Regions from separate parts of the Streptosporangium sp. NPDC048047 genome, predicted to be linked through region 2. Evidence: riboswitches for the same ligand, from Rfam matches in the RefSeq annotation. Region 2 holds a riboswitch; the other holds the start of a gene.
What was found. Region 2 has a riboswitch for S-adenosylmethionine ahead of thrC (threonine synthase). Riboswitches for the same ligand answer to the same signal wherever they lie in the genome.
Positions count from the first base shown of each region.

Region 1: linked by a shared signal. The riboswitch ahead of AB0D67_RS13310 (aminotransferase class V-fold PLP-dependent enzyme) and the one ahead of thrC (threonine synthase) in region 2 are both predicted to bind S-adenosylmethionine.

Region 1 covers NZ_JBEZNH010000012.1:35,878-47,752, forward strand. The annotation lists gene ftsH (ATP-dependent zinc metalloprotease FtsH) at 1-1,592, shown strand, start outside; gene folE (GTP cyclohydrolase I FolE) at 1,589-2,179, shown strand; gene folP (dihydropteroate synthase) at 2,562-3,413, shown strand; gene AB0D67_RS13285 (nuclear transport factor 2 family protein) at 3,410-3,850, shown strand; gene folB (dihydroneopterin aldolase) at 3,847-4,233, shown strand; gene folK (2-amino-4-hydroxy-6-hydroxymethyldihydropteridine diphosphokinase) at 4,230-4,727, shown strand; gene AB0D67_RS13300 (DUF3180 domain-containing protein) at 4,724-5,188, shown strand; gene AB0D67_RS13305 (NADH-quinone oxidoreductase subunit D) at 5,270-6,496, opposite strand; gene AB0D67_RS13310 (aminotransferase class V-fold PLP-dependent enzyme) at 6,514-7,884, opposite strand; SAM riboswitch class IV at 8,127-8,242, opposite strand; gene AB0D67_RS13315 (cytochrome P450) at 8,366-9,565, shown strand; gene AB0D67_RS13320 (hypothetical protein) at 9,597-10,493, opposite strand; gene AB0D67_RS13325 (GntR family transcriptional regulator) at 11,628-11,875, shown strand, end outside.
Region 2 covers NZ_JBEZNH010000007.1:22,744-34,618, reverse strand. The annotation lists gene AB0D67_RS08275 (hypothetical protein) at 1-409, shown strand, start outside; gene AB0D67_RS08270 (DNA repair helicase XPB) at 765-2,411, shown strand; gene AB0D67_RS08265 (AAA family ATPase) at 2,850-4,937, shown strand; gene groL (chaperonin GroEL) at 5,093-6,718, opposite strand; gene AB0D67_RS08255 (cold-shock protein) at 7,178-7,378, opposite strand; gene AB0D67_RS08250 (MoaD/ThiS family protein) at 7,713-7,988, opposite strand; gene thrC (threonine synthase) at 8,012-9,304, opposite strand; SAM riboswitch class I at 9,319-9,458, opposite strand; gene AB0D67_RS08240 (S1 family peptidase) at 9,588-11,078, opposite strand; gene AB0D67_RS08235 (S1 family peptidase) at 11,348-11,875, opposite strand, start outside.

The sequences.
Region 1 (11,875 bases), on a different contig from region 2:
TCCTGTTCGTCATGAACCAGATGCAGGGTGGCGGCTCGCGGGTGATGAACTTCGGCAAGTCGAAGGCCAAGCTCATCACCAAGGACACCCCCAAGACCACCTTCTCCGACGTCGCCGGCGCGGACGAGGCCATCGAGGAGCTCCAGGAGATCAAGGAGTTCCTGCAGGCCCCGGCCAAGTTCCAGGCGATCGGCGCCAAGATCCCCAAGGGCGTCCTGCTGTACGGCCCGCCCGGAACCGGCAAGACCCTGCTCGCCAGGGCGGTCGCCGGTGAGGCCGGGGTGCCGTTCTACTCGATCTCCGGTTCCGACTTCGTCGAGATGTTCGTCGGCGTCGGCGCCTCCCGGGTGCGCGACCTGTTCGAGCAGGCCAAGGCGAACGCCCCGGCGATCATCTTCATCGACGAGATCGACGCGGTGGGCCGTCACCGCGGCGCCGGTCTCGGCGGCGGTCACGACGAGCGCGAGCAGACGCTGAACCAGCTCCTCGTCGAGATGGACGGCTTCGACGTCAAGGGCGGCGTGATCCTCATCGCCGCGACCAACCGGCCCGACATCCTCGACCCGGCGCTGCTGCGTCCCGGCCGGTTCGACCGTCAGGTCACCGTCGACCGTCCGGACCTGGAGGGCCGCAAGGGCATCCTCAGGGTCCACGGCCGTGGCAAGCCGTTCGCCGAGGGCGTCGACCTCGACGTCATCGCCCGCCGTACCCCGGGCTTCACCGGCGCCGACCTGGCCAACGTCATCAACGAGGCGGCGCTGCTCACCGCCCGCGCCGACCAGAAGCTGATCACGATGGAGACCCTCGAGGAGGCCATCGACCGCGTCATGGCCGGCCCCGAGCGCAAGTCCCGGGTCATGTCGGACCAGGAGAAGAAGATCATCGCGTACCACGAGGGCGGTCACGCCCTGGTCGCGCACGCGCTGCCCAACTCCGACCCGGTCCACAAGATCACGATCCTGTCCCGCGGCCGCGCCCTCGGTTACACGATGACGCTGCCCATGGAGGACAAGTTCCTCGCGACCCGCTCGGAGATGATGGACCAGCTCGCGATGCTGCTGGGCGGCCGCACGGCGGAGGAGCTCGTGTTCCACGAGCCCACCACCGGCGCCTCCAACGACATCGAGAAGGCCACCTCCATCGCCCGGCGCATGGTCACCGAGTACGGCATGAGCGAGCAGCTCGGCGCCCGCAAGTTCGGCAGCGGCCAGGCCGAGGTCTTCCTGGGCCGTGAGATGGGTCACGAGCGCGACTACTCCGAGAAGATCGCCTCGGCGATCGACGAGGAGGTCCGCCGCCTCATCGAGTCCGGGCACGACCAGGCGTGGGAGATCCTCGTCGAGTACCGCGACGTGCTCGACAACCTCGTGCTGGAGCTGATGGAGAAGGAGACCCTCTCCCGGGAGCAGGTCCTCCAGATCTTCGCCCCGGTGGTCGTCAGGGAGAAGCGTCCCTCCTACTCCGGTTACGGCAAGCGGCTGCCGTCCAACCGCCCGCCGATCCTCACCCCCAAGGAGCAGTCCGGCAACGGCGCGCTCCCGGCGGGCACCTCGGGCGCCTACCCGGACACCGCCCCGAGGGACGGTAGCTGAGCGTGGAGCCCGAACAGCCGGCGAGCATCGACTCGGCCAGGATCGAGAAGGCCGTCCGGGAGATCCTCATCGCGATCGGTGAGGACCCGGACCGGGACGGCCTTCAGGAGACCCCGGCCCGGGTCGCCCGCGCCTACGCCGAGCAGTTCGCCGGGCTGCGGCAGACGCCGGAGGACGTGCTGACCACGGTCTTCGACGTCGACCACGACGAGATGGTGCTCGTCAGGGACATCGAGGTGTACTCCACCTGTGAGCACCATCTGGTGCCGTTCCACGGCGTCGCCCACGTCGGTTACATCCCCAACCAGAAGGGGCAGGTCACCGGCCTGTCCAAGCTGGCCAGGCTGGTCGACGTGTACGCCCGCCGCCCGCAGGTGCAGGAGCGGATGACCTCCCAGATCGCCGACGCGCTCATGCGGGTGCTTGAGCCCCGGGGGGTCATCGTCGTGATCGAGTGCGAGCACCTGTGCATGACCATGCGCGGGGTCCGCAAGCCCGGCGCGAAGACGATCACCTCGGCGGTGCGCGGCGACTTCCGCAACAGCGAGAAGACCCGCGCCGAGGCGATGTCGCTCATCATCCGCTGAGTCCGTCGGACCCACTGGATCCACCGGGCCGCCCGTCCACCGGGCCCGGCCCTCGAAGCCCCGCCGGTGCCGCCCCCGCGGTTCCGGCGGGGCTTCGCCGTACGGGCCGGGCGGAAAGACCTGTCGGGCCTCCCCGGATCGGGTTAGTATCGCCACACTTGCCGGCCGTCCGGCATGCTCCGAGTTCCTGTTCCGAGCGCTTCCTCGATCGGCTGGCCGGGAAAGGCGACCCACGCGGGAGATGATCGCGAGAAGTGCCGTCCACCGCTCTCTGCGCCGTCCCGGCGCCGCCCGTCCCCCCGACCGGCCGGAACGGACCCGTCCTCTCGCAAGCCGGACCCACGATATTGGCGAAGCATGGGGAACGCCTAGGCTTGTCGGCATGACTACGTGGAAGGTGCCGGGGGTGCCCGGTCGCGGCCGGTGCCTGGTGATGGGCGTGGTCAACGTGACCCCCGACTCGTTCTCCGACGGCGGCCGCTGGTTCGACCCGAAGGTCGCCGTACGGCACGGTCTGGAGCTGGTCGAGCAGGGCGCCGACATCGTCGATGTGGGAGGGGAGTCCACCAGGCCCGGCGCGGCGCGCGTGCCGCTCGACGAGGAGCTGGCCCGGGTCGAGCCGGTCATCCGGGAGCTCAGCCGCGAGGGCGTCACGGTCAGCGTCGACACCATGCGGGCCGAGGTCGCCCGCGCCGCGGTGGACGCCGGGGCCGTGCTGGTCAACGACGTCAGCGGCGGGCTGGCCGATCCGGAGATGCCGAGGGCCGTCGCCGCGACCGGCGTGGCGTACGTGGTCATGCACTGGCGCGGCCACAGCCACGCGATGAACGACCGCGCGGTCTACGGCGACGTCGTGACCGAGGTACGCGAGGAACTGGCCAAGCGGGTGGCCTCGGTGCTGGCCGAAGGCGTCGCCGAGGAGCAGATCGTGCTCGACCCGGGACTGGGTTTCTCCAAGAACGCCGAGCACAACTGGGCCGTGCTCGGCGGGCTCGACCGGCTCGCCACGCTCGGCTACCCACTGCTCATCGGAGCGTCCCGGAAGCGTTTCCTGGGAAGGCTGCTCGCCGATCCGGACGGTACGCCACGGCCCTTCGACCGCAGCGACGACGCCACGCTCGCCGTGACGGCCATCGTCGCCCGGCAGGGGGCGTGGTGCGTGCGGGTGCACAACGTACGCCCGAACGCGGACGCCGTCCGCATCGCCGCAGCCGTCCAGGGAGCGAGAGCATGAGCGTCGACACCACCGCCGTCGAGACGGTCAACCAGTCGTTCTACACCGCGATCGAGAACGCCGACCTCGACCGGATGACCGAGATCTGGGCCGAGGACATGGACGGCCGGCAGGTGAGCTGCGTGCATCCCGGGTGGCCGATCGTGTCGGGCCGCCCGGAGGTGCTGCGCTCCTGGGCGCTGCTCATGGCCAACACCCCCTACATCCAGTTCGTGCTGACCGACGTCCGGGTGATGGTCATGGGCGACGTCGCCATCCTCACCTGCGAGGAGAACATCCTCACCGCGGGCGACGAAGGTGATTCCAGCTTCGCCGCGGGCAAGGTGGTGGCGAGCAACACCTTCGTCAGGACGGCCGAGGGCTGGAGGCTCTGGCTGCACCACGGTTCGCCCGTGCTGCAGAGCGACGACGACGAGGAGGAGGACGAGGCGGCGTGACAGATCCGACAGGCACCGACCGGATCAGCGTGCGGGGGTTGCGGGCGAGAGGACGGCACGGCGTGCTCGCGGCCGAGCGGGAGCTGGGTCAGGAGTTCGTCGTGGACGTCACGCTCTTCCTCGACACCGCCCCCGCGGCGGCAGCGGACGACCTGACGAGGACCGTGCACTACGGCGAGCTCGCCCAGGAACTGGTGAAGGTCGTGGAGGGCGAGCCGGTAGACCTGATCGAGACGCTCGCCCGGCGTCTGGCCGACGTCTGCCTGGCGTACGAGCCGGTGGAGTCGGCCGAGGTGAGCGTCCACAAGCCGGCCGCGCCGATCCCGCTGCCGTTCGACGACGTGGTCGTGACGATCAGGAGAAGCCGGGAGGGCCGCGGATGAAGGTCGTGCTGGCGCTCGGCAGCAACCTGGGCGACCGCTTCGACACCCTGCAGGGCGCGCTGGACGCGCTCTTCGACGCGCCGGGGCTGGGCTTCGTCGCGGTGTCGCCGGTCTACGAGACCGACCCGGTCGGCGGCCCCGAACAGGGCCCGTACCTCAACGCGGTGGTGATCGCCGAGAGCTCCCTGGACCCCCGGACGATCCTCGAACGCGCCCAGAACGTGGAGAACGCCTTCGGGCGGATCCGGATGGAACGCTGGGGCGCCCGCACCCTCGACGTCGACCTCATCACGGTGGGGGACGTCGTCTCCGGCGACCCGGAGCTGACGCTGCCGCACCCCCGGGCGCACGAGCGGGCGTTCGTGCTGGTTCCGTGGTCGCGGGTCGATCCGGAGGCGACGCTGGCCGGGCGGCGGGTCACCGACCTGCTGGCCGGGCTGGACCAGGAGGGCGTGCGGCCGCGCGCGGATCTGACGCTGCAGAGGCCCGAGTGAGGCCCAGCCGCCCCGACGTGATCGTCGGGCTCATCGTCGTGTTCGGCGTCCTCACCTGGGTCGCGCTGAAGCCGTTCTACTCGTCCCTGCCGACCGTGCCGTGGACGGCGATCCCGACCGTCTTCCTGCTGGCGCTCGGCGAGGCGTACACCGGGTGGATGACCAAGGCCCGGATCGAGCGCAGGCCGGACACCAAACCCGTCGAGCCGATGGCGGTGGCCCGCCTGGCCGCCCTCGCCCAGGCGTCGGCGTACGGCGGCGCCGTCTTCGCGGGCGTCTTCGCCGGGTTCGCCTTCTACACCGCGGACCTGCTGGAACAGGGCGTGCCACGCCGTGACTTCTTCATCGCCGGCGGCTCGTTCGTCGGCTGCGTGGTGCTGGTCTGCGCGGCGCTGTACCTGGAGCACTGCTGCCGGGTGCCCAAGGATCCCACCGAGAAGGGCCGGGAGGCCGGGAGCTGAGGCCGGGGTCTCGGTGACCCGCCGGGTCCGGCGTCGCGGCCCGGCTCTCACCGGAGAGGCCCCGCCCCGGCCCCGGCGGCGTCACTTGTCGATGTCGCCGACCACGAAGAACATCGAGCCGAGAATGGCCACCATGTCGGAGACCAGGTGGCCGGGGAGCATCTCGCGCAGCACCTGGACGTTGTTGTAGGAGGCCGAGCGGAGCTTCAGCCGCCACGGGGTCTTCTCGCCGCGTGAGACGAGGTAGTAGCCGTTGAGGCCGAGCGGGTTCTCCGTCCAGGCGTAGGTGTGGCCCTCGGGGACCTTGAGCACCTTGGGCAGTCGCTGGTTGATCGGCCCCGGCGGCAGCTCGCGCAGCCGCTCCAGGCAGGCGTCGGCCAGGTCGAGGGAGACCTTCACCTGCTCCAGCAGCACCTCGAACCGGGCGTGGCAGTCGCCGGCCTCCCGGGTGACGACCCGCACCGGCAGCTCGCCGTAGGCGAGGTAGGGTTCGTCCCGGCGCAGGTCCATGTCCACGCCGGAGGCACGGGCGATCGGGCCGCTCACGCCGTACTGCATGATCGTCTCGCGGTCCAGGACGCCCACCCCGCGGGTGCGGGCGAGGAAGATCTCGTTGTCCACGATCAGGTTCTCGATGTCGGGCAGCCGCCGCCGCACGTCGGCGACGGCCCGCGCCGCCCGCTCCGACCAGCCCTCGGGCAGCTCCTCCTTCAGGCCGCCGACCCGGTTGAACATGTAGTGCATCCGCCCGCCGGAGACCTCCTCCATCACGGCCTGGAGGGTCTCGCGCTCACGGAACGCGTAGAAGACGGGGGTGATCGCGCCGAGCTCCAGCGGGTAGGAGCCGAGGAACATCAGGTGGCTGAGCACCCGGTTCAGCTCGGCCAGCAGCGTGCGGGTCCAGACGGCCCGGGGCGGCGTCTCCATGCCGATCATCCGTTCCACCGCGAGCACCACGCCCAGCTCGTTGGCGAACGCCGACAGCCAGTCGTGCCGGTTGGCCAGCACGATGATCTGCCGGTAGTCGCGCACCTCGAACAGCTTCTCCGCGCCGCGGTGCATGTAGCCCACGACGGGTTCGGCCGAGCTGATCAGCTCTCCGTCCAGGGTGAGCCGCAGCCGCAGCACCCCGTGGGTGGAGGGGTGCTGCGGTCCGATGTTGAGGACCATGTCCTCGGTGGCGAGCTCCTTGCCCTGCGCGCCGGGAGCCGCCGGCCCGTCGGCCGGGGCCGGCCGTACGGCCTCCGCTCCGGCTCCGATGCCCACGTGCAGCTCCCGGGACGCCCCTTCGGTGCGACGCTCACTCATAGGCTCATGCTCCCACGTCAGCGTCGCGCGGCAATCTCCCGCAGAGCGGACACCAACCGGTCCACGTGCTCGTCGGTGGTGCCGATGCCGATCGACGCGCGGACGGCCGAGGCGGTCCCGTCGTCGCAGCCGCCGTCCGCGGCGACCGGCCGCCGGGTGCCGCGGACGGCGTCCCGGGGCTCGGTGTCCGGGTGGTGGATGTCCTGGTGGCGCGTGTCCAGATGGTCGGCGCCCGGGTGGTGAGCGTCCTGAGGCTCGGTGTCCGGGCGGTGGGCGTCCAGGAGGTGCCGGACGAAGGGATGGGCGCAGAACCTGCCGTCCCGGACGCCGATGCCGTACTCGGAGGACAGGACCTCGGCGACCTCCCGGGCGGTACGGCCGGCCACGGTGAAGGAGACGATGCCGACGCGGGGGTGGGCGGGGTCCCACAGGGACAGCTCGCGGACGCCCTCGATCCCGGCGATCCCGGCGCGCAGCCGGGCGAGGAGACGCTCCTCCTCGCGGACCAGCGCGGTCCAGCCGGTCGCGGTCAGCGCGTCGCAGGCGGCGGCGAGGGCGACGGCGCCGAGGACGTTCGGGGTGCCGGCCTCGTGGCGGGCCTCGGGGTCGTCGTGCCAGTCGGCCTCCCCGCCGTCCGTGACCGCCCGCACCGCGCCCCCGCCGCGCAGGTACGGCTCGGCTCCGGACAGCCAGTCCGGGCGGCCGATCAGCGCGCCCGTGCCGAACGGCGCGTAGAGCTTGTGGCCGGAGAAGACCACGTAGTCCAGGTCGAGCGCGGTCAGGTTGACCGGGCGGTGCGGGACGAGCTGGGCGGCGTCCACCAGCACGCGGGCGCCGTGCCGGTGGGCGATGTGCGCCAGCGCGGCGATCGGCCACAGCTCCCCGGTGACGTTGGAGGCGGCGGTCACGACCAGCAGCTTGGGGCCCTCGATCTCGGCGAGCGCCCGGTCCGTGGCGCGGACCGCCTCACCCGGGAACGCCGGCGGCGCCAGCCGTACGGCACGCCGCCACGGCAGCAGCGAAGCGTGGTGCTCGGTGTCGAAGACCACGACCGTGGTCCCCTCGGGCAGGCAGCGGGCCAGCAGGTTGGTGGCGTCGGTGGTGTTGCGGGTGAAGACCACCGCGTCGTCCGGGCGGGCCCCGGCGAAGGCGCGGACCGTGTGCCGGGCCCGCTCGTAGCGGGCGGTGGTGAGCTGGGAGGCGTAGCCGGCGCCGCGGTGGACGCTGGAGTAGGCCGGGAGCGCGGCGGCGACGGCGGCGCTCACCGGCTCCAGACAGGGCGCGCTGGCGGCGTAGTCGAAGTTGGCGTAGGGGACCAGCCGGCCGCCGCGGACCGGGACCTCGAGGTCCGCGCCGAGCACCGCGGGGATCCGCCGGGCCTCGGGCACGCGGGTCCCGGGGAGGGTGGTTCCCGGTACGGCGGTTCCGGGGGCGGCCGGGGCGCTTGCGGCGGCGGGGGCGGCGGTTTCCGGGGCGGCCGGGGCGTTTCCGGCGGCGGTTCGCGTGGTGCAGTCGGCCGCGTCGCCGGAAGCGGTGTCGGCGGGGGCGGTGGAGGCGAAGATCGTCAGAGTGGACACGCCCGTGCTCCTTATGAGGTCATCGGACCCCAAGCCACGGCGTTGATGCGTGGAGCCCGCGCTTGCCCGGCGCACCTCGCGCCGGACCAGGTCCTCACCCGGGGCACCCCGCCGCGGACGCGAGGGTTGCCGGCCAGCTAGCCGGGGCTTGTCGCTGGCACTCATGACCTACCCGGGACTATAACCGACGACAGCGGCCCCGCCGCAAGCTCCGTGTCTCGGAATGCGGACAGATGTCTCGCGGATCTCCGGGGTCTTGGGGCCCGGCCACCTGGGACATTACGATGTCTACGTGCGCTTTGATCCTTGGAATCCGGAATTCGTCGCCCACCCTTACGACGTCTACGACGAGCTGCGGCGCGAGCGGCCGGTCGGCTTCTTCGAGCCGACGGGCCAGTGGCTGATCGCCCGGCACGCCGACGTCAACGCGCTGCTGCGTGACCGCCGGCTGGGCCGGTCCTACCTGCACGTGGCGACCCACGCCGAGTTCGGCAGGCCGGACGACCCGGAGTTCCAGGACCCGTTCTGGCGGGTGATCAGGGCCGGGATGCTCGACGTCGAGCCGCCGGTGCACACCCGGTTGCGTCGGCTGGTCTCCAAGGCGTTCACCCCGCGCATGGTCGAGACGCTGCGCCCCAAGGTCGCCCGGATCGCCGGAGAGCTGGTCGAGGCGTTCGCCGAACGCGGCGGCGGCGACCTCATCTCCGAGGTGGCCGAGCCGCTCCCGGTGACCGTGATCGCCGAGATGCTCGGCGTGCCCGAGGCCGACCGGCACCTGCTACGGCCCTGGTCCGCCGACATCTGCGGGATGTACGAGCTCAACCCCTCGGTCGAGGCCCAGCACACCGCCGTGCGCGCGGCCGAGGAGTTCTCCGCCTACCTCGTCGAGCTGGCGCGGGCCCGCCGTACCGACCCCGGTGACGACCTGATCAGCGCGCTCGCCCAGGTGGCCGACGAGGGCGACCGGCTCACCGAGGAGGAGCTGGTCGGCACCTGTGTGCTGCTGCTCAACGCCGGCCACGAGGCCACGGTCAACGTCACCGGCAACGGCTGGTGGTCGCTGTTCCGCAACCCGGCCGAGCTGGAACGGCTGCGCGCCGACCACGGCCTGCTGCCCGGTGCGATCGAGGAGCTGATGCGCTGGGACACCCCGCTGCAGATGTTCGAGCGCTGGGTGCTGGAGGACATCACCGTGGGAGGGATCGACATCCCGCGCGGCTCGGAGGTGGCGCTGCTGTTCGGCTCGGCCAACCGCGACCCCGAGGTCTTCGCCGACCCCGAGCGCCTCGACGTGGGCCGGGTGGACAACCCGCACATCTCCTTCGGCGCGGGCATCCACTTCTGTCTCGGCGCGCCGCTCGCCCGGATCGAGCTGATCGAGTCGTTCGGCGCCCTGCTGCGCCGGGCCCCGAAGATGGAACTCACCGCCGAGCCGACCTGGGGCCCCGGCTACGTCATCCGCGGCCTCACGGCCCTCAACGTGACGATCTGAACCCCCCAGGGGAGGCCGGGACGACGTCGGGCTAGCCGAAGAGTTCGTCGATGGTGGCGACCGTTCCGGCGCGGCGGCCCCACTGCTCGATCTGATCCAGGTCGGTGCATTCGAGGACACGGGCGCGGACGTCGTCGGGGACGTCGATACCGCGTGCGGTCAGGACGAGCAGCAGCATCTTGGCCTCGCCCTTGGCCTCGCCCTTGGCCTCGCCTTCGGCGATGCCCTCTGCCTTGCCCTGTCCGAAGTAGTGGCGGGCGTATTCGCTCTTGTACTCGCGGGTGCCGGTGCGCATCATCGCCTCCAGGATCTGGCGGGCCGCTACAGGGAGCATGGCCAGCACTTCGTCAATATAACCTTGCGCCTGGTCGATTCCGAGGTGGTCCAGGCCGTGGAGCATCGCGGTGAGGATTTTCTCGCCGTCGTCGCCGTGGCCGTGGACGAGGGCCGATAGGACGGCCAGTTCGGGGTTGTCCTGGGCCTGGGCGGGGTCGGTGACGGCGGGGATCCGGTCGGGGCCCAGGACCAGGGGGGTGAGGGTCAGGCCGGGGTGGCCGAGGGCGATGGGCTGGGCGCACCAGGCGGCGGTGCCGGGGCGGGGGCTGATGATCAGCAACAGGACGGGACAGTGCAGGCGGGCGCGCAAGGTGGCGAGATAGGCAGGCCAGCTCCAGCGTTTGTGGAGGTCTTTGCGGCGTTGGACCTCGACGATGACGGCGGCGACGATGTCGGTGTGCTCGTCGCGGAGGCTGACGACGGTGTCGGCGCGGTATTCGGTGGGTTTGTGGTCGTTGAGGTCGGCCGATTCGATGCGGGCGTGGGTGTGGGCGGGGACGGTGTCGGGGCGGACGCAGTCGAGGAGATCGGCGGCGAGGGTGGGGCGTTCCTTGATGAGTTCGAGCCAGATCTCGTGTTCTCGGGTGGGCATGACGTGAACACTATAAGTGTTCGCTTGACCACGCTTTGAATTCGCGAGGGTCTTTACCTGACCAGATCGGCGATCGACGACCTGAGTCGGTCGATTGCCTTGCGACCCTCCAGGCAACCCTTCGATATTCGGTATAAGCGAAGACATCTTCGTTCTATGCGAAGCATGGCGGTGCGGGACGGGGCGCTCCGCACCGCCATGCCGGTTCAGGGGGCGGACACGTCATCCAGGCGGTTCGGTACGGCGGGCCGTCCCACCGTGACCCCTCGGCGAAGGGTCGTTCCCGGCTGGCCCAGAACCGTCCGGCGTCGCTGCGGATGATTCGCCACCCGGGAATCGCCGGTCGGGGTCGTGCTGTCTCGGGCTGTTCCACGGGTCGGACCTCCGTCATCGTGTCCAGCGTCTGTCCGTACGTCGGTGACGCCGGACGGGCCGGTTCCAGTGGGCGTGCTGGTTCTGCCGCTCGTGCCGGCGACAGGGCGGATTTCACCGCTCACGTCGGTGATCACCGGGATCTCGTTGCCCGCGCCGACAGCGGGCGGAACAGAGGCCGCCACGCCCCGGGGCTCCTGCGGGACGGGGACCTGAGGTGCGCGGGCCTGAAGGGCGGGTCGCGCGTCCAGCGGGCGCCCGGCCGTCGGCGCCTGCCGGACGGGGGGCGGGACCCGCCGGACCGCCGGGACGGTCGGCTCGGAGCGGCGCTGGGCGGGCACCAGGGGGATCACCTCGGCCGGCGCCACGACGACGGGCGGCGCGAAGCGCGGCACGCGCCTCGGCTCCAGCCGGTGATGCGTATCCATCCTCTCGGCCATCAGCTCGCCGGATGGCTGCGCGTAGTCGTGGTCGGCGGCCCGGCCGGGGCAGCCGTGCCCGTACGGCGGGTGCCCGCAGTGGGCACATCCCATCGGCATCGGCGGCCCGTCGGCGAAACAACCGCATCCGCTGATCGCGGCTCGGTCGAGCACCGGAGCACCAGTGTTCGTCATGGGTCAGGAGCTGCTTCCTGATCAAGGGCCCGTCAGGCGTTGCGAGCGTCCTGGCGGGTCCATCTAAGTGTCGTAGGACACATAAAGTTAAGGCCGGTCAGGCTTGTCGTCAAGGAAATGGCCTACGACACTTCGGTAGGGTGCTCATATGCACCCAGATCCTCAGTCACCCGCGCAGCGCATCGTGGCCGATCTGCGCGACGACATCGCGGCCGGTCGTCTGCCCGCCGGAGCCAGGCTGCCCTCCGTCCGGGATCTCGCCGAGCGTTACGACGTGTCCCGGAGTACGGCGAGCAAGGCGCTGATCCTGCTCAGGAACGAAGGGTCGGTGGTCACCCGGCACGGCTCGGGCGCCTACGTGCGCGAGTCGTATCCGATCCGCCGGTTGGGACCGGA
Region 2 (11,875 bases):
GTACCCTCCGCCGGGCCAGCCGTACGGCCAGGGGTACGGCGAGCAGGGATACGGCGGCCAGGGGTACGGCGACCCCTCCTACGGGCAGTCCGCCCCGGGGTACGGCCCCGGCGGCTACGGCGGTTACGGCTACGGCCCCGCGCCGCAGGGCGGCAGCGACGGCGTGCGGACCCACGCGATCGTCGCGCTGGTGATCAGCATCGTGCTGGCCCTGAGCTGCTACGTCAGCCTGGGCGGCATCGCCGGAGTCATCCTGTCCGGCATCGCGCTGGGCAAGGTCGAGCGTGAGCCGCAGTCCGCCAGGAACCTCCTCAAGTGGACCTGGATCAGCATCGGCATCAACATCGGCCTCCTCATCCTGATCGTCGGCGGCGTGGTCATCCTCGGCATGAACGGCGCCTTCGACTGACCGGCGGCCCCGTCAGCACCCAGGCCCCGCTCAGGACTCAGGCCCCGCTCAGGATCCAGGCCCCGCTCAGGCCGCCGGCCCCGGCCGGGGGCTCGGGTCGCGGCTCCGGTCAGGGTCCCGGTCGGGGACTCGGGCTCCGGTCGGGGACTTATCGGGTGCCCGTATCCGTTGAACATCGGGGAGCCGCACACGGAGAGCGGGATGACACCGCCGTCCGGGCCGTCCACGCGGACACCCGCGACCGCGGATTCATGACGGATCCGCAGCGGATCCGCGACGCGGGCCCGGAACACGCCGGCCGCCCCCTCGCCGATGCGAGCATGGGGTTCGCCGGCCGCGCAACGAGGGAGAAGCCTTGACCGACGGACCACTCATCGTGCAATCGGACAAAACCCTGCTGCTGGAGGTCGAGCACGAGCGGGCCGACGAGTGCCGCAAGGCGATCGCGCCGTTCGCCGAGCTCGAACGCGCCCCCGAGCACGTGCACACCTACCGGGTGACCCCGCTGGCGCTGTGGAACGCGCGGGCCGCCGGGCACGACGCCGAGCAGGTGATCGACGCGCTGATCGGCTACAGCCGCTACCCCGTCCCGCACGCGCTGCTGGTGGACGTGGCCGAGACCATGGCGCGCTACGGCAGGCTGCGCCTGGAGAAGCACCCGGTCCACGGGCTGGTGCTGACCAGCACCGACCGCGCCGTGCTGGAGGAGGTGCTGCGCTCCCGGAAGATCCAGCCGCTGCTGGGCGAGCGGCTGAGCGACGACGGCGTGGCGGTCCATCCCAGCGAGCGCGGCAACATCAAGCAGCATCTCCTCAAGCTGGGCTGGCCGGCCGAGGACCTCGCCGGGTACGTCGACGGAGAGCGTCACCCGATCAGCCTGGCCGAGGACGGCTGGACCCTGCGCGGCTACCAGCGTGAGGCCGCCGAGGCGTTCTGGCACGGCGGGTCGGGCGTGGTGGTGCTCCCCTGCGGCGCGGGCAAGACGATCGTGGGCGCGGCGGCGATGGCGCAGGCCCAGGCGACGACGCTGATCCTGGTGACGAACACGGTCTCGGCGCACCAGTGGAAGCAGGAGCTGATCCGGCGGACCTCGCTGACCGAGGACGAGATCGGCGAGTACACCGGCACCAAGAAGGAGATCCGGCCGGTCACCATCGCCACCTACCAGGTGATGACCACCCGCAGGCAGGGCGTCTACCGCCACCTGGAGCTGTTCGACGCCCGCGACTGGGGCCTGATCGTCTACGACGAGGTGCACCTGCTGCCCGCGCCGATCTTCCGGATGACCGCCGACCTGCAGGCCCGGCGGCGGGTCGGTCTGACCGCGACGCTCGTGCGGGAGGACGGCCGGGAGGGTGACGTGTTCTCCCTGATCGGTCCCAAGCGCTACGACGCGCCGTGGAAGGAGATGGAGCACCAGGGGTGGATCGCCCCGGCCGACTGCGTCGAGGTGCGGGTGACGCTGAGCGAGTCGGAGCGGCTCGCGTACGCGATGGCCGAGGCCGAGGAGCGCTACCGGTTCTGCGCGACCACGCCGGCGAAGCTGCGGGTCTCCGAGGCGCTGGTCCGGCGGCATCCGGACGAGCAGGTGCTGGTCATCGGCCAGTACATCGACCAGCTCGACGAGCTGGGCGAGCACCTGGGCGCCCCGGTGATCAAGGGTGAGACGAAGGTCAAGGAGCGGGAGCGGCTCTTCCAGGCGTTCCGCGACCGGGAGATCCAGGTCCTGGTGGTGTCGAAGGTCGCGAACTTCTCCATCGACCTGCCGGAGGCCGCGGTGGCCATCCAGGTGTCGGGCACCTTCGGCTCGCGCCAGGAGGAGGCCCAGCGGCTGGGCCGGGTGCTGCGTCCCAAGTCGGACGGGGGCGGCGCCCGCTTCTACTCGGTGGTCAGCCGGGACACCGTCGACCAGGACTTCGCCGCCCACCGTCAGCGGTTCCTGGCCGAGCAGGGGTACGCCTACCAGATCATCGACGCTGACGACGTGCTCGCCGGCGAGTGACACCGCCAGGCGAGCACGCCCTCGCATGTACCGGTCCATCGACCGGTCAGGTCCACGAGATACCGCGAGTCTTCGGCAACCACACCACCCCCTCGACAAGGCCGCCGGTGGCCATTGGCGACATACCCCCATGATCTGCGGGAGTCACCAGATTTGCTCCCCTTTTTTGCGATTTTCGAGTAGTGTGACGGAGGGTGCAAAAGGGATCACTGAGAGAATTGGAACGTTCCTCTAAATGTCCCCCGATACGGCCCTCCGTCCCATTGGTCCGTACGGTGCCCAGGACGCCGGCTCCGACGATCGGCACGACCGTCGCGATACCCACCGCGCCGGGTTCCCAGTCGCGCGTTAATCGCTTTGAGACGTCCGGAATCCGCGGCTAAGCTGTTCGGTTCGCTGCCTGACCACCTCCGTTGACCGCATGGGAGGCGTTTTCGTATGCCCGCGCACCAGCTGGCCCCCGACATAGCCGACGACCCCGACCGACCCGGCCGCTCCGGCCACCCCGACGAGTCCGGCCCCGGAGTCGCCGCCGACGGCGCGGACGCCGCGGTGGTCCTCGACGCCGAGCGCCGCCACCTGGCCGTCTCACGGGCGGCGCTGCGCGCGATGCGCGAGCACGCCCAGTCCCTGTCCTCCGACGCCGCCGGCGACTGGGTCTCCCAGCAGGTCCTCCAGGCACTGCTGGACCAGCGCGTCGCGGCGCTGGCCGACCACTCGGGAACCCCCCTGTTCTTCGGCCGCCTCGACCGCACCGGCGGCGACGACCTCCCCGGCACCATCCACGTGGGGCGCCGGCACGTCCACGACGAGCGCAGCCGCCCCCTGGTGATCGACTGGCGGGCGCCGGTCTCGCGGGCGTTCTACCAGGCCACCCCGGCCGATCCGATGGGCGTGGAGCTGCGCCGCCGGTTCGGCTACCACGGCGGCGACCTGACCGCCTACGAGGACGAGCCGCTCACCGGGGGCGGCACGCTGGCGCAGAGCAGGATCCTCACCGATGAGATCGAGCGTCCCCGCTCCGGCCCGATGCGCGACATCGTCGCGACCATCCAGCCCGACCAGGACGAGATCGTCCGGTCCGACCTGGGCGGCACGGTGTGCGTCCAGGGGGCGCCGGGCACCGGGAAGACCGCCGTCGGCCTGCACCGGGCCGCCTACCTGCTGTTCACCCACCGGGAGAAGCTCGCCAGGTCCGGCGTGATGATCGTCGGGCCGAACCGCGCCTTCCTCGCCTACATCTCCTCGGTGCTGCCCGCGCTGGGCGAGGTCAAGGTCGACCAGACCACCGTCGCGGGGATCCTCGGCGAGTACGCCGCGCCGGAGGACCCGGCCGTCGGGACGATCAAGGGCGACGCACGGATGGCGCCGGTGCTGCGCCGCGCCCTGTGGGCGCACGTCGTCAAGCCGGCCGAGGGACTGCTGTTCACCAAGGGCGTCAACCGCTACCGGGTCGCCGACCGCGAGGTCCGCGAGATCGTCGCCTCGCTGCGCGGCACCACCCGCTACGGCCCCGGCCGCGCGGCCCTCGCCCAGCGGCTGGCCCACACGGTGCTGGTCCGGATGGAGCAGCGCGGCGAGTCCCCCGACGACCGGGTGCAGGACGCCGTGGCCCGCTCCAAGCCGGTCAAGCAGCTCGTGGACGCCGTGTGGCCCAAGCTGACCCCGCAGCAGGTGCTCCACCGGCTGTTCAGCGACCCCGATTTCCTGGCCGCCGCCGCGAAGGACGATCTCACCGCCGACGAGCAGGCCCTGCTGCTGTGGGCCAAGCCGGCCAAGTCGTACCGGTCGGCGAAGTGGTCGGCGGCCGACGGCGCGCTGATGGACGAGCTGGCCGACCTGATCGAGCGGACGCCCGTCCTGGGGCACCTGGTGGTGGACGAGGCCCAGGACCTGTCGGCGATGCAGCTGCGGGCGCTCGGGCGGCGGTGCCGTACCGGGTCGGCCACCGTGCTCGGCGACCTGGCGCAGGGCACCACCCCCTGGTCGGCCCGTTCGTGGACGGAGGTCCTCACGCACCTGGGCTTCGAGAGCGGCGCCGTCACCGAGCTGACCCTCGGTTTCCGTGTGCCGCGCGAGGTCCTCGACTACGCCGCCCGGCTGCTGCCCGACGTCGCCCCCGGCCTGGCCGCGCCCCGCTCGCTGCGGCCCGGCGCCGGCTCCCTGACGGTACGGCGGGTGCCCGACCTCGCCGCGTCCCTGCCGGAGGCGGTGCGGGAGGTCCTGGCGCGGGAGGGGTCGATCGGCGTGATCGTCCCGGACGCCTCGGTCGCGGCCGTGTCGGCGTCACTGACCGGCCTGGACCACCGGGTGCTGGGCCCCGACTCCGTCGAGGAGCACCGTCTGCTGGTGGTGCCGGCGTCCCTGGCCAAGGGCCTGGAGTACGACCACGTGATCGTGACCGAGCCGGCCGACATCGTGGACGCCGAGCCGCGCGGCCTGGCCCGCCTCTACGTGGTCCTCACCCGCGCGGTCACCTCCCTGACCGTCCTGCACACCCGCGACCTGCCCGCCCGGCTGCGCTGACGCCGCCCGCCCTCCGCGGCCGGGTGGCGTACGGCATCGGCCCGGCCGTGACACGGCCCGCGAAAGGCGCGCGGAAGGGTCGCGGGAAAGCAGAGAAGCGGAAAGGCGGCCCCGGGGATCCGGGGCCGCCTTTCTCGTTCGTGTGGGGCGATGGACTAGAAGTCCATGTCGCCGCCGCCCGGCATCGCGGGAGCGGCCGGGGTCTTCTCCGGCTTCTCGGCGATGACGGCCTCGGTGGTGAGGAACAGCGCCGCGATGGACGCCGCGTTCTGCAGCGCGGAACGCGTCACCTTGGCCGGGTCGAGGATGCCCGCCTCGAACATGTTGACGTACTCGCCGGTGGCGGCGTTCAGGCCCTCACCCGGGGTGAGGTTGCGCACCTTCTCCACCACGACGCCGCCCTCGAGGCCGGCGTTGACGGCGATCTGCTTCAGCGGCTCCTCCAGGGCCTTGCGGACGATCGCGGCACCGGTGGCCTCGTCGCCGGTCAGCTCCAGCTTGTCGAACGCCTTGGCGCCCGCCTGCAGCAGCGCCACGCCACCGCCGGGGACGATGCCCTCCTCGACGGCCGCCTTCGCGTTGCGAACGGCGTCCTCGATGCGGTGCTTGCGCTCCTTGAGCTCGACCTCGGTCGCCGCGCCGGCCTTGATGACGGCCACGCCGCCGGCCAGCTTGGCGAGACGCTCCTGGAGCTTCTCGCGGTCGTAGTCGGAGTCGGTGTTCTCGATCTCGGCGCGGATCTGGTTGACCCGGCCGGCGATCTGCTCGGCGTCGCCGGCGCCGTCGACGATGGTGGTCTCGTCCTTGGTGACGATGACCTGGCGGGCCCGGCCGAGCTGGTCGAGCGTGGTGGACTCCAGCTTGAGGCCGATGTCCTCGCTGATGACCTGGGCGCCGGTCAGGATGGCGATGTCGCCCAGCATGGCCTTGCGGCGGTCGCCGAAGCCGGGGGCCTTGACGGCCACCGAGCGGAACAGACCGCGGATCTTGTTGACGACCAGGGTCGCCAGGGCCTCGGCCTCGACGTCCTCGGAGATCAGCAGCAGCGGCTTGCCGGACTGCACGACCTTGTCGAGGACGGGAAGGAGGTCCTTGTTCGCGGAGATCTTCGAGTTGACGACGAGGATGTACGGGTCGTCGAGGACGGCCTCCATACGCTCCGGGTCGGTCACGAAGTAGGGCGAGATGTAGCCCTTGTCGAAGCGCATGCCCTCGGTGAGCTCAAGCTCCAGGCCGAAGGTGTTGCTCTCCTCGACGGTGATGACGCCTTCCTTGCCGACCTTGTCCATCGCCTCGGCGATCATCTCGCCGATCTGCGGGTCGCCCGCGGAGATGGAGGCCGTGGAGGCGATCTGCGCCTTCGTCTCCACGTCCTTGGCGAGCTTGAGCAGCTCCTCGGAGACACGCTCGACGGAGGCCTCGATGCCCTTCTTCAGGCCCATCGGGTTGGCGCCGGCGGCCACGTTGCGGAGACCCTCGCGAACCAGGGCCTGCGCGAGGACGGTGGCGGTGGTGGTGCCGTCACCGGCGACGTCGTCGGTCTTCTTGGCGACTTCCTTGACGAGCTCGGCCCCGATCTTCTCCCACGGGTCCTCGAGCTCGATCTCCTTGGCGATGGACACACCGTCGTTGGTGATCGTGGGGGCGCCCCACTTCTTCTCCAGGACGACGTTGCGGCCCTTCGGGCCCAGGGTCACCTTGACGGCGTCCGCGAGCTGGTTCATACCACGCTCGAGACCGCGCCGGGCGTCCTCGTCAAACGCGATCATCTTGGCTGCCATACGGCTAGACCTCCCGAACACAGGGTGGCTTGCACCGGATCGAGCCGACGCCCGCGACGGCATTCGGATCCGCGACTCCGTTCGGCGGATCCCATCGTCCCGATCCAGGGTTGGCACTCGCCCTCGGTGAGTGCCAACAAACTATTTAGCACTCTACCCTGTCGAGTGCAAGCGACGTCGCGTTGACCTGCCCGGGAGGTGACGGTCTCCCGCGACGACCCGTTACGGCGGACGCCCCGTACGGTCTCGCCCCCGGCCACCGCCCCGCGCGACCAGGTCCCGGCCGCCGTGTCCCGGCGGATTCGGGCCTCCGGTACAGGGAGGCCCCGGTACGGCGAGGGCCCGGCCCTCCGAGGGGACACGGTGGACCGGGCCGGCGCGCCGAGGGCCCGCGTGGACTGCGCTGCCACGGGGGTCCGTCCGGCGCGCCCCTTTTGCGCGTCCGGGGGGACGGCTGCCTCAGACGGCCCTCACGGACTCCGCCTGCGGGCCTTTCTGCCCCTGGGTGATCTCGAACTCGACCCGCTGGCCCTGTTCGAGTGCGCGATAGCCGTCCATCATGATCGCGGAGTAATGGACGAACACATCCTTACCACCGTCTACCGCGATGAAGCCGTAGCCCTTGTCCGCGTTGAACCATTTGACGGTGCCTTGCGCCACTTCCGACTCCTCTTACTGGACTTGAGGACATCGCCCATTCCTCTCGCGACGTCCTCAATCTCCGAGGCGGACACATCGCCTGCGTCGATCGTTCTCGACCATACCTGTGGTACGCCGTAGGGCAACAGAGTCAACCAGCAAACTGCCGCTTTACGTACGAATGCAGCACGAGAACATAGTTTTGCCATCGGGCCCGCTGATCAAATATTGCATTATTTCAACAAGCGCCGATATGGACATCCTCCCGAAAGCACGACGCCCGCCCCGGCCAGGCCGGAGCGGGCGTCGGCGGGCGCCGTACGGGACGGCGGCCCGGAGCGCGGGGACGACGGGGTCAACCCCCGGCGACCGCCGGGATGATGGAGATCTGGACGCCGGACGGCGTCGCGGTGTCCAGGTTGTCGGCGAAACGGACGTCCTCATCGCCGACATAGACGTTGACGAACCTGCGAATCTTGCCGGAGTCGTCGAGAATCCTGGCGCCGATCCCGGGGAAGTCGGCGTCGAGTTTCCGCAGCACCTCGCGGAGGGTCTCACCCTCGGCGTTCACCTCGGCCGCACCACCGGTGTACGTCCGGAGAATTGTCGGAATCCGTACAGAGACACTCATTATTAAGCACCTTTCCGGTGATTTCAGGCGATGACCGAGCGGAATTCGTCAAGCGAGGGGCGGATGACCGCGGTGGGACGGGCCTCGCCCGCCACCGCGTCGAGGGTCTTCAGGCCGTCACCGGTGTTGAGCACCACGGTCTCGGCGTCGGGGTCGAGCCGCCCCTCGGCGGCCAGCTTGCGCAGCACGCCGACCGTGACGCCGCCCGCGGTCTCGGCGAAGATGCCCTCGGTCCTGGCCAGCAGCCTGATCGCGTCGACGATCTCGGCGTCCGTGACGTCCTCCACCGCGCCGCCGGTACGCCGGGCGATGTCCAGCACGTAGGGGCCGTCGGCCGGGTTGCCGATGGCCAGCGACTTGGCGATCGTGTCCGGCCGTACCGGGCGGATCACGTCGTGACCCGCCTTGTAGGCGGCCGAGACCGGCGAGCAGCCCTCGGCCTGCGCGGCGAAGATCCGGTACGGCTTCTCCTCGACGAGCCCGAGTGCGATCAGCTCCTTGAACCCCTTGTCGATCTTCGTGAGCTGGGAGCCGGACGCCACCGGGACGACGATCTGGTCGGGGAGCCGCCAGCCGAGCTGCTCGGCGATCTCGTACGCCAGGGTCTTGGAGCCCTCGGCGTAGTACGGGCGCAGGTTGACGTTGACGAAGCCCCACTGCTCGCCCAGCTCGTCGCCGATGAGCTCCGAGCAGAACCGGTTGACGTCGTCGTAGGTGCCCTCGATGCCGACGAGCTTCCCGCCGTACACCGAGGCCATGACGATCTTGGCCTGCTCCAGGTCGGCGGGGATGAACACGCAGGCGTCCAGCCCGGCGCGGGCGGCGGCCGAGGTCACCGCGCCGGCGAGGTTGCCGGTGGAGGAGCACGACAGGGTGTGGAAGCCGAAGTTGCGGGCCGCCTCGACGGCGATGGCCACCACGCGGTCCTTGAACGAGTGCGTCGGGTTGCCCGAGTCGTCCTTCACGTGCAGCGAGCGCAGGCCCAGCTCGCGGGCGAGGTTGCCCGCGTCGACGAGCCTGGTCCAGCCGGGCTCCGTGTTGGGCCGGGCGGCGACGTTCTCCGGGACGGGCAGCAGCGCGCGGTAACGCCAGATGTTCGCCGGGCCGGCGGCGATCTGCTCGCGCGTCACGCGCCCGAAGTCGTAGGCGATCTCCAGGGGGCCGAAACACTCGATACAGGCGAAGCTCGGACCGAGGTCGTAGCGGGTGCCGCACTCCCGGCAGGACAAGGCCACGGCGGGGCCGAAGCGGCCGTCGGGCGCGGTGCCGGCGGAGACGGGGGCGGAGGTGGGGATCTGTGTTTCTGCGAGCGCCATGAAGCGAGGCCTTTCCCTCATCTTCGTCCGCGACCACCCTGGCCACGGACCGGAATTGGCACCTGTCCCGGCCGACCCCGCCATGTCGCGAGTTTGAACCGGGAGGGTTGCCGGGGCTTCGCAGGGCCGGTCCCTCCACCCCTCTGGATGAGCAATATGAAGTTGTGGACCCGATGAACGGGTCTCTCGCACTTTACCCCGGCCGCCGGGCGTTCTGACCAGATGTCTCACTGTGCGAGACGACGCGTGTCATTCCCCGGACGACGGACGGTGAAAAGGCCCGTCACGGGTGGCGGTACCCCAGGAGGAAGGGCCCGCCGCCCGCCACGGCGACCACCCGGTAGCGGTAGTAGCCGGGCGTGCCCTCATAGGTGATCGTCTCGAAGGGGTACGGGCTGACCGAGGAGGCGACGGTCCGCCAGCCGGAGCCGGCCGCCCACTTCTCCAGGTACAGATCGAAGTCGGTGCCGTCGTCGGAACTCAGGCAGCCGTGGTGGGTCCCGGCGGTCCTCGACCGGTAGTAGCCGCCGGCCGCCCGGTTCCGGGGGCCGACGGGCCGGTAGGCGACCTGCCCCTCCCGAAGGATGCCCCGGCCGACGCCGGGATGGCCCTCGCAGGAGCCCGTGGCCGGCCGGAAGGCGCCGCCCGCGGTCAGCAGGGTCAGCCCGTACGCCGAGAGGATCTCGCCGATCGGCTGGAAGTAGCTGACCCCGGCGCCCGGGAAGCAGGAGCCGGAGCCGCCGGAGAGCACCCCCTGGGCCTGGTCCACCGAGACGAACGGCCCGCCGGAGTCGCCCCGGTCGGCGCAGACGCTGGTGCGGGTCAGCCCGAAGACGTTGCCCTCCGTATAGGCGACGCTGGCGCCGCGCTGCAGGACGAGGCCGCAGTACCAGTCGGAGGTGGATCCGGACCGGCACACCGACGCCCCCTCGATGGCCTCCCGGGTGCCGGTGACCGGTACGGTGCCGCCCTCGGCGTTGCCCACCACCGGCTTGGGCGTCCAGTCGTCGTTGACCTGGATCCAGGAGAAGTCGCTCACCGGGAAGACCGACCCCCGGAAGACGCCCTGGGGGACCCGGTTGTAGCCGCTGGTCTTCTCACCCTCGTCGCCGCAGTGGCCGGCGCTGACGAAGCCGTTCATCCCGTCGCGGACCACGGAGAAGCCGACCGAACAGCGCTGGGTGACGCCGATGTAGAAGGGATCGCCGCCCACCAGGTCGTAGAGCGGCCGGGGACGCTCCGTGGACGGCACCACCAGGACCAGCGAGGTGTCCAGCCCGAGGTCCCTGAGGGCGGACTCGGTCCGCACCGGCTCCTCGGACAGCACGACGACCCGGTTGTTCCGCACGTCGACGTAGCGCACGCTCCCGCCCGCGGTCGGGCGGGCGGGCAGCGCGGCGTCGAGCTTGTCCTTGGCCGCGTTGAGCTCGCCCAGCGAGTGGTCGACGACCTCGGCCCGGGCTCCCTGCGTGACGATCCGGGGGATGTCGGCGGGGTCGGTGGTGGCCACCACGAGGTTCTGCGCGACGGTCCCCTGGAACCACGAGCCGGCGAAGCCGCCGCCGAGCGTCACCCGCAGCCTCGCCTCGACCGGCGTCAGGCGGATCTCGTTGAGCAGCCGGGCCTGGGCCTGCCCGGCGCTGAGGCCGAGGTCACGCTGGAGGGCCTGGAGCATGCCCGGCGGCGGCACGTTGTACGGCAGGCCGGCCCGCCCGGTCCGCCGTACGACGCGCCCCGCGGAGCCGTGCCGGGGCCGGACCGCCGGGAGTCGCACGGAGGCTCCGCCGCCGGGCCTCCCCGCCGGGAACCGTACGGAGGCTCCGCGGCCGGGCCTTCCCACCGGTAGGCGCGGGAGGGTTCCGCGGCCGGGTCTCGCCGCCGGGAACCGTACGACCGGGGCGTCCCGGATGGCGGCCAGGGGTTCGGGCTCGGCCCGGACCGCCGGAGGCGTGACGGCGGCGAGCAGGGCGGCGGCGGAGAGGACGGCACACCCGGCGACGACGGCGCGACCGTGGAACATACGACCTCCCGGCGGTCCGTCCTTCAGGGCAGGTCGTGCTGGTAGCCCAGCGTGTAGCCGCCGGAGCCGCTCGCGGCGGTCACCCGGTAGCGGTAACGGCCGGCCGCGCCGAGGTAGGAGATCGACTTGTCGGCGTCCGGGCCGGTGTCGCTCGCCACGACGACCCAGCTCCGGCCGTTCCACCTCTGCAGGTAGAGGTCGAAGTCGCTGCCCGCCGGGCCCTCCAGGCAGCCGGTGTGCAGCCTGTAGGCCGTGGTCCGGTAGTAGCTTCCGCTCGGCTGGTAGGCGACACCGCCCGCGCGGAGCGTCCCGGCCACCCGCCGCGGATAGCAGGGGCAGGCGCAGCCGGTCTCCGGCGGGACGGGCGCGTCGACCACCAGGCTCACGCCGTAGGCGGAGAGGATCTCGGTGACCGGCTGGAAGACCGTCTCGCCTCCCGCGGTGCAGTTGCCGTTGCCGCCCGACAGGACCCCCTGGGCCTGGTCGACGGAGACGAACGGCCCGCCGGAGTCGCCCGGCTCGGCGCAGGCGTCGGTGAGGGTGAGCTGCGA